Regions from separate parts of the Neobacillus sp. BF23-41 genome, predicted to be linked through region 1. Evidence: riboswitches for the same ligand, from Rfam matches in the RefSeq annotation. Region 1 holds a riboswitch; the other holds the start of a gene.
The links. A riboswitch is a leader RNA that binds a small molecule or an ion and turns the genes downstream of it on or off. The one in region 1 is predicted to bind glycine.
Positions count from the first base shown of each region.

Region 2: it holds a riboswitch for glycine, as region 1 does, so the genes downstream of both, gcvT (glycine cleavage system aminomethyltransferase GcvT) here and AB7942_RS13130 (amino acid permease) in region 1, are expected to answer to the same signal.

Region 1 covers NZ_JBGBPR010000007.1:96,636-104,781, forward strand. Annotated here, with positions in the region: gene AB7942_RS13130 (amino acid permease) at 1-1,393, opposite strand, end outside; glycine riboswitch at 1,741-1,840, opposite strand; gene AB7942_RS13135 (NADH-quinone oxidoreductase subunit I) at 2,047-2,427, opposite strand; gene AB7942_RS13140 (hypothetical protein) at 2,441-2,749, opposite strand; gene AB7942_RS13145 (ArdC-like ssDNA-binding domain-containing protein) at 2,773-3,177, opposite strand; gene iadA (beta-aspartyl-peptidase) at 4,034-5,206, opposite strand; gene AB7942_RS13155 (YfcC family protein) at 5,243-6,655, opposite strand; gene AB7942_RS13160 (sigma-54 interaction domain-containing protein) at 6,931-8,146, shown strand, end outside.
Region 2 covers NZ_JBGBPR010000003.1:206,163-214,308, forward strand. Annotated here, with positions in the region: gene AB7942_RS06830 (vitamin B12-dependent ribonucleotide reductase) at 1-313, opposite strand, end outside; gene AB7942_RS06835 (lipoate--protein ligase family protein) at 655-1,491, opposite strand; gene AB7942_RS06840 (rhodanese-like domain-containing protein) at 1,685-2,068, shown strand; gene gcvPB (aminomethyl-transferring glycine dehydrogenase subunit GcvPB) at 2,169-3,629, opposite strand; gene gcvPA (aminomethyl-transferring glycine dehydrogenase subunit GcvPA) at 3,622-4,968, opposite strand; gene gcvT (glycine cleavage system aminomethyltransferase GcvT) at 4,987-6,093, opposite strand; glycine riboswitch at 6,180-6,259, opposite strand; glycine riboswitch at 6,263-6,350, opposite strand; gene AB7942_RS06860 (DEAD/DEAH box helicase) at 6,528-8,146, shown strand, end outside.

The DNA.
Region 1 (8,146 bases):
CTTTTTGTTGATTCTCCTGATCCGCATAATTCTCCTGATCCGCATAATCCGCCTTCTTTATCAACATCTTATAAATCGCAATCAGCATGATAAACCAGACAGGTGTTACAAACAAAGCAACACGAGTGTCTTCCGCAAGTGCTAGTACGACAAGGACGAACGCTAGGAAGACAAGGATTAAGTAATTGGAAAATGGATAAAGCGGCAATTTAAATTTGTTCACTTTCGCTAGATCTGGTCTGGTTTTGCGGTATTTCAAATGGCTGACGACAGTAATACCCCAAATAAAGATGAAACATACTGTAGAAATACTTGTAATCAGCGTAAATACTCCTTCTGGCATTACATAGTTCAACACAACGGCAATTAAAATAACAACAGTGGAGAAGAACAATGCATTGGAAGGTACTTGACGAGAAGTAAGTTTTGCAAATGGTACTGGTGCATTTTTATCTCTGGCAAGTGAGTATACCATCCGGCTTGTACTGAAAATGGCGCTGTTACATGCCGAGGCTGCAGAGGTTAGAACGACAAAATTGACGATACCAGCAGCTGCAGCGATACCAACCGCCACGAATACTTGAACGAATGGGCTTTTCGCTGGATTGATGGCGTTCCACGGATAAATACTCATAATGACAATAAGGGCGCCAATGTAGAAAATTAATACCCGAATAGGAATATTATTGATGGCCTTTGGGATAACTTTTTCCGGGTCTTCTGTTTCACCTGCAGTAAGTCCTACAAGTTCAATGCCAACAAACGCAAACACGACCATCTGGAATGAGAGGATAAAGCCATTTATGCCATTTGGGAACATGCCGCCGTGGCTCCATAGATTTGTGAAACTGGATGCGCCTGAATTTGTGGAAAAGCCTTTAATAATCATGAAAATTCCGATAACAATTAATGCAAGAATCGCAATAACTTTAATTAATGCGAACCAGAATTCCATTTCGCCAAAAAGCTTTACAGTTGCAAGGTTCATGATTAGCAAAACGACTAATGCAATTAATCCTGGCATCCACTGTGGTACATTTGGAAACCAAAACTGAGTATAGAGACCAACTGCTGTTAAATCGGCCATTGCAATTGAAATCCAGCAAAACCAGTAGGTCCAGCCTGTAATAAATGCTGCCATATTACCTAAATAGTCTCTTACAAAGTCAACAAAAGAATGGTATTTCAAATTAGATAAAAGCAGTTCACCAAGGGCGCGCATGATTAAAAAGCAAATGACCCCTGTAATCAAGTAAGCAAATAAAATCGATGGTCCTGCTAAATGAATTGATTTTCCTGCTCCAAGAAATAATCCTGTTCCGATAGCACCCCCAATAGCGATAAGTTGAACGTGCCTGTTTTTTAAACCTCTTGACAATGTTTGTTCCTGCATATGAATTCCCTCTCTCTACTTTTCAAGGATGTTTGCAGTTTTTTTGATGGCTTTAAATAATATGTAATATCAATAATTGCAAATTGATCCCAATGAAAGTTTAATATTTATTTAGTCAATTCGGCATAAATAAGCGCTTACATTTTTCTAAGAAATAAATATTCAACAGGTCAATCATGATGCGCCTCTCCAATTATTCGTTTTGACTTTAACTCCTCCTTTTTTTGTTTATTACTATTTTTCTCCACACAAAAAAGGACAGAGAAAAATAGGCGTTCCCCATTTTCCTCTGTCCTTTTACCTGAGAGTATAACTCCTTTGGTGGCACATGGCGCTCTCCAGAGACGCGTCCTATTGTAGTCCTTTTACCTGAGAGATTGAGCCCAATTTTTGGGACTTGCTCCTTCGGTGCTAAACAATGTGTTTAGTCTCTCCCACAATACTCATCCGCAATTATGAATATAATTAAATCCTAATCTATCGAATGAATGATGTCAAATGAATTTTCTGAATTTAATTATTATTATAATTTTTTAGAAATACAGAGGGCATTGTTAACAGAAACTTTTCCATTACTTTTTAACAGTGAATGGTGCCTGTTGATTGAGCCATTATTTATCACCATATTGGATGGTCCTGGCAATGTCTTCCCTTCAGTTCCGCTTTACTGCAAGCACGATTGTTTTGGAAAGCAACTTGTTATTCGGTTCATCTTGTAGGAGTATATTTTGGAAAAAGCATATATCTTCACATTGATGACAATCGACACATTTATATGGTTGAAGTGGGATGGTTATGGAGCCATCCTTTTCCTCCTTCGATAATGCATTCGTCGGACAAAGGGTTGTACAGGCTCCGCAAAAATTACAATCTGGTAAAATAGTCGGAAGCCGATAATCTTTCCGTTTTTTTAACCATTCACTTTTCTGTATTTCCTCTAAAATTAGTTTTCGTTTATTCATATATGGAAAAGCTGATTCATTGATCACCCTTTCCACAATACTATTGGATACTGCAGTCATTTCTTTTTTCACTTTAAAAAGGGGATCATCCTGCAGCTTTTCCCAGTACGATTGAACTTCTGAACCGCCTAAACACTTCCAGAATTGCAAGCTTATTCGTTGCTTTGATTTCACTAAATAATGACGTAAAGAATGCTCGCCGTTTAAGATCATACTGAGGTTGTTGTTTAGATTTTTGAATCCTCGCAGTGATCAAAAACTTATTCCCTGACATTGCTTCTCCTGCACCCAACTCTTTCCTCCATACCTCTTCCCCCTGTGATACTTCACAATGGTGGCAACTCTCATCAGGGTGATAGACAAAAAGATTATCACACACCCTGCTTATCGCCACCCATACCTCCCTTGGAATCATGCCTAAGCAAGGAATGGAGACCGAAGAAATCTCTGAATGGGCATTAGACATCCTCTTACAGTGCAGGTACACTGTTTAGTAATCTCCCAAACTCGATAATAAAAGGGTTTAGCAAAGGTCTTTTTTCCCCCTGTTTCTTCGTCTTCTTTCTCTTTCCAAAGCCAGTAGACAATGATATGAGAATTTTTCAGTTCCTCTTTTTTAATTCGTTCACCCGCTTCTAAAATCTGTTTTTTGGAAGCATATTCCCCTGGCTCCACTAGGAAAATGTTGATTCCCCGGTATGGTTTTTGTGTTTTCCAATTGATCGCATTTGAATTGGTCCATGGCTGGCGCCACGGTACAACGCCCTTTTCTAATTTTCCGATGATTTTTTCTGTAATGATTTCATACACGCTTTTTGTCATCTTGTTTTTCCTCCTTTGATTTGCTATTGATTTTAGATTTTTGATGTTTGGTCTAATGATTTTCTTTTCCATTTTGATTTGCGATGCGAGTAAGTTCCCCAAAGGGGGATGATTTTCCCCTTTTGCAAGTAGAACGAAAAACACGCATAGGCAATGGGTCAAGGGTGCTCTTCGCACAAAAAGTTTTTTGCTGTTGTGATAACGCCTTTAAGCAAAAAAGTTTTTTGCCCCTTGACCGATTGACTAGCCTTCTTAGCTTCTAGCCGGAAAGGTTCGGGTGTCCTGCCGGCTGGAAGCTTAGAAGGCTTGCGTTGTTTTACGATTCGGAAGGCAAAAGGGAAAAATAAACAAGAAAAGCAGCCGTTTCGGCTGCTCTCCTTTTGTCATTTATTCTCTTGATCTTTTAATCTTTTGATTTTCCGGTTTTCCGATTTTCGGCTCGTTCGGTATGGCGGTGTAAGCCGTAAATGGAACAGGAACCAACGGAATGTAGGCGTAAGCCGTACAGACCGTGGTTATCGGTCCATTTAATGCCGAAGCGACACGTACGGACTGACAGAAAGGGTTTTATCCTTTCTGTTCAGTCCGTAGTGCTGCTGCCCAAAGTCGTTCTGTATGCTTCTAACCTTAAGATTATATTTTCCATTGCTATCATATTTAAATACCATAATACGCATTAATAGGAAGCTCGCTTTCTCCTAAAAGTCTTTTTTATTCGTATATTACATTGAATGGTTTTCATCATGGACAAAACAGGCTCCTTCCTCTTTGAAGATATATATGATGAACTTTGAATCCCACTAGAAATTCAAGAGGCTAGTTTTTAGTATCATTATCTTTGCACCGGAACCTTCCTTTATTCAAATGTTCCCTTCATTATTGGAACTTTGTTTTCTACCATAAGCTTACCTTTTGCAATGACACTGTGAATGTCCAACGTTTCTTTTTCCAACAATACTATATCAGCATCCTTCCCGGTTTGGATGCTGCCTTTACTTGAAAGCTTTAGCACATGTGCAGGATTCGTGGTGATGACCTCCAATGCCGTTTCCAGCGGGATGTCATCCTCTAAAACAGAATCGCGCACTTCGTGATATAGAGATGATACTTTTCCGACTTGAAGGCCTACGCACTCCCCATTGCTGTCAAAGCAGGGAAGGCTGGCCTGCCCGTCTGAAGAGAAGGTGATGCGTCCAATTGGAACCCCTTCTTTAAGCATCATACTTAATGCCTTGCTACACTTCACTTCGCCTTCTTCCAAAAACTGAGGAATGGTACTTGTGGTAAAGTCTACGTATCCTCCTCGTTTCGCATAATCAATACCTGCCCTGAATAATTCTTCATTTCGGTTGATATGTGTAGGATGGAGCTGCCGAATCGGAATGTTGGTTTTTTCTGCAATTTCATGCAGTAATGAAAGCTTTTCATCTCCGTCCCCTACATGAACTTCTAATATGCCAGCTTTTCCTGACAGGATACCGCCATTGCGTGCCGCAGCGGCGACTTTAGCCAGTTCCTCAAATGTGGGTTCTGATGATCTATGGTCGGAGATTGCAATCTCTCCAACACCGATAATTTTGTCGATTAAAATAATATCGTCTTCGATTTTTCCCGTCAGTGTTTTTACTGGCACTTGATAGGAGCCTGTATGAATGAAGCAGGAAACACCCTCTTCTTCAAGCGCCCGCGCCTTGGCAAGTAGACTTTCCATTTTACGAGTTGTCCCGTCCGTACCAAGCAAGCCGACTAGTGTTGTAATACCTGCAGTTGTAATATCAGTGAGCATCAGCTCGGGAGTGCGGGTTTTGAATCCGCCCTCGCCGCCTCCACCAATAATATGGACATGTGAATCTATAAATCCCGGAACAACCAAAAGATTTGCCGCATCAATGATTTGAATAGGAGCAAAGTGGTCAGGAATCGCGATTCTGTCATCTATGAATGCGATTTTATCGTCTGCAATTAATATGTCTTTCCGTCCTAGGTAATTGGGTGCGTATACTTCGCCATTTTTGATTAAGGTAAGCAATTCGTTTTTCCTCCTGTCAATACTTTTTGTCATCTATTAGAATGGACCATATCCGATGAAGTGAGCTGTGATAACAGCTATTAATCCGATGAGATATTGAATGAGCACCAGCGGCAGAATCCACTTCGCCCACTTTGTCCAAGGAATGCCTGCAATTGCCAAGCTCGCCATTAAGGTGGTAGCGGTCGGGAAAATCATATTTCCAATACCATCCGCGAATGAAAATGATAATACTGCTGTTTGGCGTGTAATGTGCAATAAATCTGCAAGCGGCGCCATTATAGGCATTGTCAGCATCGCATGACCGCTGCCGGAAGCTAGAACAAAATGTATAAGAGCTTGGAAGCTGTACATACCGGCGACACTTAAATAACTTGGAAAATTCTGGATGGATTCGGATACTTGATGCAGGAGAGGGTCAACGATATGTCCCTCATTCAATATAACAAGAATGGCGCGTGATACGCCGATTATTAAAGCTCCGCTAATCAAGGAAGCAGAGCCTTTGGTAAAGGAGTTGACAATATGATCTGCTGACAGTTTTCCGATGATTCCAATTACGATTGTTAATATAACGAATAAGGCTGCAATTTCTGTAATGTACCATTGGAACTTGATGACACCAAACGCCAAGACGATGTAGTTAATTAAAAAAGCACCCAGGATAAGCTTATGTCTAGTTGTTAACTTCGCACTTGATTGCAGTAGATGGCTTGCTTCTTCTTTTGTATATTTTCCGTAGATGCCTATAGAAGGATTGTTCTTTACCTTCATTGCGTGACGATAGACAAATAAAACAGAAACAAGATAGACGATAACAAATAAAACAAGGCGGTACCCCATCCCTGAGAACATCGGTAATTCTGCGACCCCTTGGGCGATTCCTACTGTGAAGGGATTCATTATGGCAGTCGTAAACCCTGACAATGCTCCTACTATGACGATGGCAGTTCCTGTAATTGTATCAAATCCCAGTGCCAACGCTAGCGGAATAACAAGAGGAACATAGGCCAGCGTTTCTTCCGCCATCCCCATTAAGGAACCACCTGCGGCGAAAACCAGCATCACGACAGGAATTAAAAGCTTTTCACGCGTCGACAACTTTCGAGCCATTGTGGCGATCAGCCCGTCAACCGTACCGGTTGCTCTTAAAACACCGAAAAATCCTCCAATAATTAATAAGAAAAAGATAATATTGCCGGCATCTACCATTCCTGTATGAACAGCTTTTATCATATCGAACAATCCGACCGGTGCCGATTTTATCCATTTAAAAGAATTGGGGTCTACAGTTGTCCGTCCATCCGCATCAATTCGTGTATATTCTCCTGCCGGCAAAATATAAGTTAATAGAGTTGATATTGCTAGAATGGCGAATAGCAATACAAAAATATTGATTTTTCTCTCTTTTTTTCCAAGCGAAACAACCTTTTCTTGTAGCTGGCTCATGTATGTCTCTCCTTTGTATTTAATATAAATGGATAAAACTAAAACGCTTACAAAATAAACACCTCATATAGACTATCTTCTTTTTTTCTCGTATTCTGCTGTTTCCCTCCTTTTCTAATCCTCGAGGCATTCATTGATTTAAACATGCAAGAACTGTGCCAAAATGGGTATATTGATGTATAAGTAAATTTTTATGGTTAGATTAGATTTTTGGGTTTTTATCGGTCTTTTTTGGTGATATAATAGAACCAATTTAAAGGCGAGTAGGTGTTTTTATGTCAAAATCCTCACTTACACTTATAGCGGGAAGTGCAAAAACAAGGCAAGCCTTGCAGGAACAAATGGAACAATTAATTGGAGACTATATTCATATTAGAAGCCATGCTGTGGATGATGGATTACCGCAGTATCTAGAAGATACAATTATCTTGTATTCATCAGATATTGCTTATAATAGAACAAACTGTATTTCTAACGTGAATGCCAATAAAATAATTGTAGGAAAGAGAACAGTTCATCATGATCATATTGACAAACTTTTAAGAATACCAGAAGGTTCAGCAGTTCTGCTGGTGAATGATGATGATGATACAACTACCATGCTTATTGAATCCTTATATCAACTTGGTATCAATCATGTTCAATTTATCCCTTTTCGGAAAGGTAACTTGTTTTATGAGAATGTTGAAATTGCCGTTTCACCAGGAGAAACACATCTTTGTCCCTCTTATATAAAAGAAGTAATTGACATAGGTGTGCGTCTTTTTGATATGACAACAATTCTGGAAGTTGTAGAATGCTGCGGTTTGAACAAGGATATATCCTCGAAGATTTCAGAAAGATATATTAGCAATATTATTGAATTACAACGTAAACTGCTATATGCAGAGCGTGATGCGAGGCAAATGAGCGAACACATCCAAAATGTGGTAGGAACTATCGATGATGGAATATTGGTAGTCAACCAGGAAGGTCGGATTACAGTATTCAATCATCGGCTTGCTGCATTGTTTCATGTTGTAGCGCAAAATACAGTTAATAAGGATATAGAACATGTGATAAATTGCCGGGATATCACCGATTTCATCATGAACGGTAAGGATGAAAGCAAGTTCTTTGACATAGATGGCGTAGGTGTCGTAATTTTTCGAGTGCAAATGATGAAAGAAAATACAATTATCGCAACTTTCAAGAGTGTGCATCAAGCTTTTGAAATTGAAAAGACAGCGCAAAGAGAAATGCGTAATAAAGGATTTCATACAAAATACGGATTTGATGATATTATCGGCGAGCATGATGTAATGAAAGATCGGAAGAGGATCGCCAAGAAACTTGCCTTGTCGGAGCATCCGATTTTAATTCAGGGAGAGACAGGAACAGGAAAAGAACTGTTTGCGCATGCGATTCATGAGCATTCATTGCGGAAAAACGGGCCGTTTCTGGCTGTAAACTGCAGCGCATTAACAGAAAGCCTGCTTGAAAGCGAATTGT
Region 2 (8,146 bases), on a different contig from region 1:
GTACTCCCCTGAATTCCTCTTCGACTAAAACTTTCGCCTTTTTCTTTTCCCAGTCTATTTCCATAATGTAACCAAGACCACGAGCTGGAAATTTCGGATCTTCTTTAATAGTTAAAACAACAAAGTCGCCGTTTGTAAGAGTTATTTTTGCAGTATCTTTAAAGGTATAGCGGTCCAACATGACCAAACGAGAAACACCCTTGTGAGTTATTTTCATATCTGGGGTAACTGGATGCACCTGGGGGAATAATTGAATATCCTCATTCAACCTTTCAAAATCAATATTCATTGTTTGTCTAAAAACTACAGACATTAGAACAACTCCTTCTTAATAAAAATCCACCTATTGTGCTAAATCTAGCAGGTTTACGCTATATCTAGTTGGTTTGTATTTTTAGGTTATCATAGCCCACCTGAATAAATCAACTAAATATCAATATATAGTACCGAAAATATTTTCGACACCACTATATATTGTATGTTAAGCAAACTATAATTATTTTGTCAAACTTAAGAAATAATAGATTTAAAAGTAATCAATAGCTTTTAATAGATTTTCGTCATAAAACAGGAAAATTCAACAAATTTCGCAGGTTGCTTCTTTACATTAATCGATAAGGCAACAAAAAAAGACGGCGAATTCGCCGTTTCAAATTATCTTTTAAAATTCCATTCATCACTTTCATAGCGATCTTTTGCAATCTTTTCAACATAAGCTAGTTCTTCCTCGGTTAATTGATAAGGTTCAAGCTCAATATTTAGACCCTCAGCAAAGCCTTTATAAAAAGCTTCCTTTGCTTCCTCAAGTGAAATTCTTCTTGGACTAATGTTGTTGATAGCAACCGCTTTATCTTTAAATGCTTTTCTCATTCGTTCCTTAACTCTCTCACTTGGATATTTAAATAAACTAAATAGCTTATCTTCATCCAAATCTAATAGAATGGAGCCGTGCTGTAGAATCACTCCCTTTTGTCTCGTTTGTGCACTGCCGGCAACCTTCCTTCCTTCCACCACAAGCTCATACCAGCTTGGAGCATCAAAGCATACAGCAGAGCGAGGGTTTTTCAAAGCATCCCGTTCTTCTGCTGTTTTTGGGACAGCAAAATATGCCTCAAGTCCTAAATGGTGAAAACCTTTTAAAATCCCTTCAGAAATTACACGGTATGCCTCTGTAACAGAATTAGGCATTTCTGGATGTTCTTCAGAAACGATGACACTATAGGTAAGTTCATGCTCGTGCAGAACGCCGCGTCCTCCTGTAGGTCTTCTTACGAAACCTAATTGGTGTGCCTTGACTGCTTCCATATCAATTTCTTTCTCTACTTTTTGAAAATAACCTACTGATAGCGTTGCCGGATCCCAGCCATAGAATCGAATCACTGGAGGAAATTTCCCTTCACTATGCCAATCGAGTAACGCTTCATCTAAAGCCATATTAAAAGATGGTGAACTATTTCCAGTATCAATAAAACGCCAAACTTCTTTTTTCATTCTAAAACCTCATTTTTTTATAATTATCTCTTGTTTAAGTCTACCAAAATCTGATATAGATTCAAAATAAGATGTTTCTGCTATAATTATTTAGGCAATATCAAAAGATTTTTTTGCATTCATCTTTATCTTTATCGGATTGACTTATATAATAAATACTAGTGCAGGAAAGCTTGAAAGGAGCAAAAAGAAATTGAGTTCACTTTATCCATTATTAATCATCATTGTATCAGTTATCATTTATTCCGTTTTTACCTTTTTCTATCAGAAAAGAATTGTTAAAACGGTAACAGAAGAAGAGTTCCGTGCGGGGTACAGAAAGGCACAACTAATAGATGTTCGTGAAGCAAACGAATTCGAAGGCGGCCATATTTTAGGAGCACGTAATATCCCAATGTCGCAAATGAAAATGCGTATGAAAGAAATCCGGTCTGATATGCCAGTATATTTGTATTGCCAGAGTGGAATGCGGAGTGGACGTGCAGCCCAATTCTTACACCGAAAAGGCTATCGAGACCTTACTCAGCTACAAGGCGGGTTCAAAAAATGGTCAGGTAAAGTAAAAGCTAAGAAATAAGAAATCAATAAAGGTTCCGGATTCGGAGCCTTTTTTAATTTCAAAAACTGCTACACAAGATAAAGGTCAGATTATTTTTCGAATCTGACCTTTCCATTTATTAAGCTTCTTGGTATTTCAAAACTGGTTTACGGGCTGCTTTTGTTTCGTCCATCCGGCCGACCACTGTTGTATGTGGTGCTTCTTGAACGATTTCTGGATTTTCTTCCACTTCTTTAGCGATTTGGATCATAATATCGATGAACGAATCCAGTGTCTCTTTTGATTCGGTCTCAGTTGGTTCGATCATAATACACTCTTCCACATTTAATGGGAAGTAAATGGTTGGTGGGTGGTAACCAAAATCAAGCAGACGTTTCGCAATATCCAATGTACGAACGCCTAATTTTTTCTGACGTCTTCCACTGAGTACAAATTCATGCTTACAATGTCTATCAAATGGTAGATCATAATATTCAGCAAGCCTTCTCATCATGTAGTTCGCATTTAATACAGCGTACTCTGTTACCGCTTTTAAGCCATCTGGTCCCATCGAGCGAATGTATGTGTAAGCACGAACATTGATCCCGAAGTTTCCGTAATATGGCTTCACACGGCCAATTGATTGCGGGCGGTCATAATCAAGGACATATTCTTCGCCTTGCTTTGTGATAATCGGCTTTGGTAAGAACGGGATAAGGTCTGCCTTCACCCCGACAGGACCGGAACCAGGACCACCGCCTCCATGTGGGCCAGTGAATGTTTTATGAAGATTTAAGTGAACAACATCAAATCCCATATCCCCAGGTCTTGCTTTTGAAAGAACGGCGTTTAAGTTTGCTCCATCATAATAAAGCTTACCACCTGCTTCATGGACAATTTCAGCCAATTCAAGAATGTTTTCTTCAAATAGTCCAAGCGTATTCGGGTTGGTTAACATTAATGCAGCAGTATCTTCCCCAACAACCCTTCTTAAATCTTCAAGGTCGACAAGACCATGTTCATTTGATTTAACGGTAATTGTTTCTAGACCAGCAATCGTAGCAGAAGCTGGGTTCGTACCATGAGCAGAATCAGGGACGATTACTTTTGTACGGTTCATATCACCGTTAGCCTCATGATAAGCACGGATCATCATTAATCCAGTCCATTCCCCATGAGCCCCTGCGGCAGGTTGCAAGGTCACTTCGTCCATACCTGTTATTTCGATTAAATGCTCCTGCAAATCGTATAAAAGTTCAAGAGCACCTTGAACAGAGCTTTCATCTTGTAGCGGATGGACATGTGCAAATCCGTTAAAACGCGCTACATTTTCGTTGATTTTCGGATTATATTTCATCGTACACGAGCCTAGTGGATAGAATCCTGAATCGACGCCATGATTTCTCCTCGAAAGGGCAGTGTAGTGGCGCATAATATCAAGCTCCGAAACTTCAGGAAGTTCAGGCTCTTCTGTACGAAGGTAACCATCAGGAAGGAGACCGCTGAGATCTAGTTCCGGTACATCCATTTCCGGCAGGCTGTAGCCGATGCGGCCTGGTGTGCTAAGTTCAAAAATGAGTGCCTGGTCTTGATTATGCATGGAAATCCCCCAATTCTTTCACTAGAGTATCAATTTCTTCCTTCGATCTTTGTTCTGTTACAGCAATCAGCATATGGTTAGCCAGTTCTGAATAATCACGCCCTAAATCATAGCCCCCAATTATTCCTTTTTGTAAAAGGTTTTGGTTGATCTCTTTTACAGGCTTAGTTAATTTCACAACGAATTCATTGAAGGAATGGCCATCATAAACAACTTCAAAGCCGGCTTCCTTGAAAGCATTTTTCGCATAATGAGCTTTTTGCAAGTTGGCCGCAGCCATTTCCCTGACACCTTTTTTACCAAGAGCGGTCATCGCTACAGATGCAGCGAGTGCATTTAATGCCTGATTGGAACAAATATTTGATGTCGCTTTATCACGACGGATATGCTGTTCACGCGCTTGTAGTGTTAAGACAAAACCACGGCGCCCTTGGTCATCCGTTGTCTGTCCAACAAGACGGCCTGGAACTTTCCGCATTAACTTAGTAGTGACTGCAAAATATCCGCAGTGCGGTCCGCCAAAGGCAGTTGGGATCCCAAACGGCTGCGCATCACCAATAACGATGTCAGCACCAAATTTACCTGGAGGTGTTAATACCCCAAGGGACAGTGGGTTACTTGAAACAACAAACATGGACTTATTTGCATGAATGATTTCCTCAAGCTCTTTTAACGGCTCGACTCGCCCAAAGAAGTTTGGATATTGGACGATAACGGCTGCAACATCTTCATTAACGAGTCCTTTTAATGCGTCAAGATCTGTTACACCATCTTTGACTGGCACTTCAATCACATTGAGGTACTGACCCTTTGCATAAGTTTTTAGAACATCACGTGATTCTGGATGTACAGCACTGGATACGACTATCGTTTTTCGTTTGGTATGGCCTGCACTAAGCATTGCTGCTTCAGCAAGAGCAGTTCCGCCATCATACATCGATGAGTTGGCAACATCCATTCCAGTTAACTCACAAATCATGGTTTGGAATTCAAAGATAGCTTGAAGTTCACCTTGTGAAATTTCTGGTTGATAAGGTGTATAAGCTGTATAAAATTCTGATCTAGAAATAACATGGTCGACAATTACAGGCATGTAATGGTCATAAACACCTGCACCTATAAAAGATACGTTTCTTTTCAGGTCAGCGTTCCGACTAGCCATCTTAAAAAGCTCTTTCATTAAGTCTGTTTCAGACTTTGCCGCTTTTATATTGTACTCACCCTTAAATCTTACTTTCTCAGGGATATCGCTAAACAGTTCATCAATAGAGGAAACACCAATTGCCTCAAGCATAGTCTTCTTATCTTGTTCAGTCATAGGTAAATAGCGATGTTTCATAAACCTAACTCCCTTCTGTTATTTCTTTTCTTTTTTATAAAAAGGTGTTGGAACTACAGTAGCTTTTAAACGTTTGCCGCGAATTTCAACTTCAACTTCGGATTCAAGACCCGCAAATTCTGCATTGATCAGGGCAAGACCAATATTCCTCTTTAAGGTGGGTGATTGCGTTCCAGTTGTAACCTCACCAATTAACTGATCACCTTTATATACAGGGTAGCCATGACGTGGAATCCCACGATCAATCATTTCGATTCCAACCAATTTTCTTGTTAAGCCCTTTTCTTTTTGTTGGATTAACGCTTGTTTCCCGATAAAGTCATCTTCTTTGTTTAATTTCACAGCGAAGCCAATTCCAGCTTCAAGTGGTGAAATTTCTGGAGATAGTTCTTGACCATAAAGCGCTAAAACTGCTTCAAAGCGAAGTGTGTCGCGTGACCCTAATCCACATGGGATTACTCCATCTTCTTTACCTGCAGTTAAAATGTCTCTCCAAAGGTCCACAACATCTTTTGCATCGCAATACACTTCAAAGCCATCTTCACCAGTATAACCAGTTCTTGATACAAGTGCCTTTTTCCCATTTAGGATTACATCTTGTTGGAATTTGAAAAAGCCAATTTGGCTTAAATCATTATCTCCCGCAAGCTTTTGCAATACTTTTTCCGCAAGTGGTCCCTGAATAGCCAGCTGTGCTGTTTTTTCCGATAAGTTTTCTAAAGAGACATCACCAGTTAAATGGTCTTCAAGCCATTTGTAATCTTTTTCAATATTTGATGCGTTTACTACTAAAAGGTAATGATTGTCTTCAATCTTATATACAAGCAGGTCATCAACAGTACCGCCATTTTCATAACACATGGCGGTGTACTGGGCACCTCCATTTTTTACTTTTGAAATGTCATTAGTCATCATTTTTTGTAAAAATGCTAAGCTATTAGTGCCTTTTACTTCTACTTCACCCATATGGGAAACATCAAATAATCCTGCACATGAGCGAACAGCTTCATGCTCTTCTTTAATGCTAGAGAATTGGACCGGCAGTGCCCAACCTCCAAAATCAATGGTTTTTCCTCCCCATTCTTTATACACATCAAAAAGTGGAGTTCGTTTTAATTCAGACATTCTTAATCCTCCTTCAATCTTTGGCGCAAATTATTCAATGGATAATATAAAAAAGGACAGAAACCTCCTATGAAACGTAAGAAGGTCTCTGTCCTTGCACCTGAAAGTTTACCTAAAAAGGCTTTCCCCTTTGGTGGCTGCTTAAAGCTAGCAGCGCTCTCCAGAGCTGCGTCCTACAAGAGTTCTTTTGCCTGAGAGATTCACATTTCTGCTTGCTCCTTCGGCGCTACATAAGTAGTCTCTCCCCTTGTTATCATTCGCATTATAATATTATCCAAATTGGTCATACTAATTATACTTATAAAATAAATTACCTTATTAAAATATTTAAAACATTCAAAGCTATTATTATCCTACCATTAAAATAATACATTGAGCAATAACTTTATTAGAAAAGCATATAGCTGGAAATTGAATAAAAAGGAGCTGGAACCATGTCGATCGAAATTGAATTTGATTCCTCCTGGAAGGATGATTTTTTACATAGAATTGAAAACGATGGTCCATGGGGGAATTGGGAACTTTTTAAACTAGCAATTGGAGTTGAAAAACAGCTCGTCATTCCAGATTTCACAGGTTTATTGGCACCAAGTCATTTACCCAATCTAACCCCACTTCCTCACCAGCTTGAAACAGCTAAACAAGTAATTGAAAACATGAATGGGAAAGCCATCCTTGCCGATGAAGTAGGACTCGGAAAAACGATTGAGGCCGGGCTGATTCTAAAAGAATATATGATTCGCGGATTGGTGAAAAAGGTATTAATTCTTGTCCCTGCATCGTTAGTTACTCAATGGTCGATGGAGTTGAATAGCAAATTTTTCATTCCAGCCATTTCACAAAGGAAGAGCTATGTGTGGGAACAGTGCGATGTTGTCGTTTCGTCAATTGATACAGCTAAACGAAATCCCCATCGAGACATAATTTTTAAACAGGACTATGACCTTATTATCATTGATGAAGCCCATAAACTTAAAAATAACAAAACAAAAAACTACGAATTTGTCCAAAATCTGAAAAAGAAATTTTGTTTACTATTGACGGCAACACCCATTCAGAACCGTATCGAGGAAATTTTTAATCTGGTTTCATTATTAAAACCAGGACATTTAGGCAGCGAAACGACATTCTTTGAAAAATACAAACGAGATGCACGTTCATTAAATGATGATGAGCATTTAAAAGAATTAGTAAACAAGGTTATGATTCGGAACAGGCGGGCAGATACAGGCATTGAGTGGACGAAAAGGCATGTGGAAACCATTCCAATTGAATGCACTCAAGAGGAGAAAGATCTTTATGAGTCAATTACTGAACTAAAAAATGAGGGGAATTGGGCACAGACAAGTTCATTCTCCGTAATGACATTACAGCGTGAGGCGTGCAGCAGTAGAGAAGCAGTTTTTTATACATTAAAAAATATGCTCCAAAAAAAGGAAAATCCAACCCCAGTTTTTGAGGAACAAATTCAGTATTTAATAAAAAAAGTCGAAGCTGTCCAGAAGAATTCAAAAGCGGAAAAAGCATTAGAATTAATTCAAAAAGTAAATGATAAAGTAATTATTTTTACAGAATACCGAGCAACACAAATGTACCTCCAATGGTATTTAAAACAGCATGGAATTTCATCTGTCCCTTTTCGGGGCGGCTTTAAGCGTGGAAAAAAGGACTGGATGAGAGAATTATTCCAAAAGCACGCTCAGGTCCTTATTGCAACTGAAGCAGGCGGTGAAGGAATTAACCTTCAATTTTGTAATCATATAATTAACTTTGATTTGCCATGGAATCCAATGAGGCTCGAACAACGAATTGGTCGTATCCATCGTCTGGGCCAGGAAAAGGATGTCATGATTTATAATTTTGCGATAAAAAATACTGTCGAAGAACATATTTTGAAGCTTCTTTATGAGAAAATACATTTATTTGAAAAAGTAATTGGTGAACTGGACGATATTTTAACAAAGTTGGAATTTGGCAATATTGAAGACCATTTAATCGATATTTTTGGACAATCCTCATCCGAAGGCGAAATGCGAATTAAAATGGAAAATTT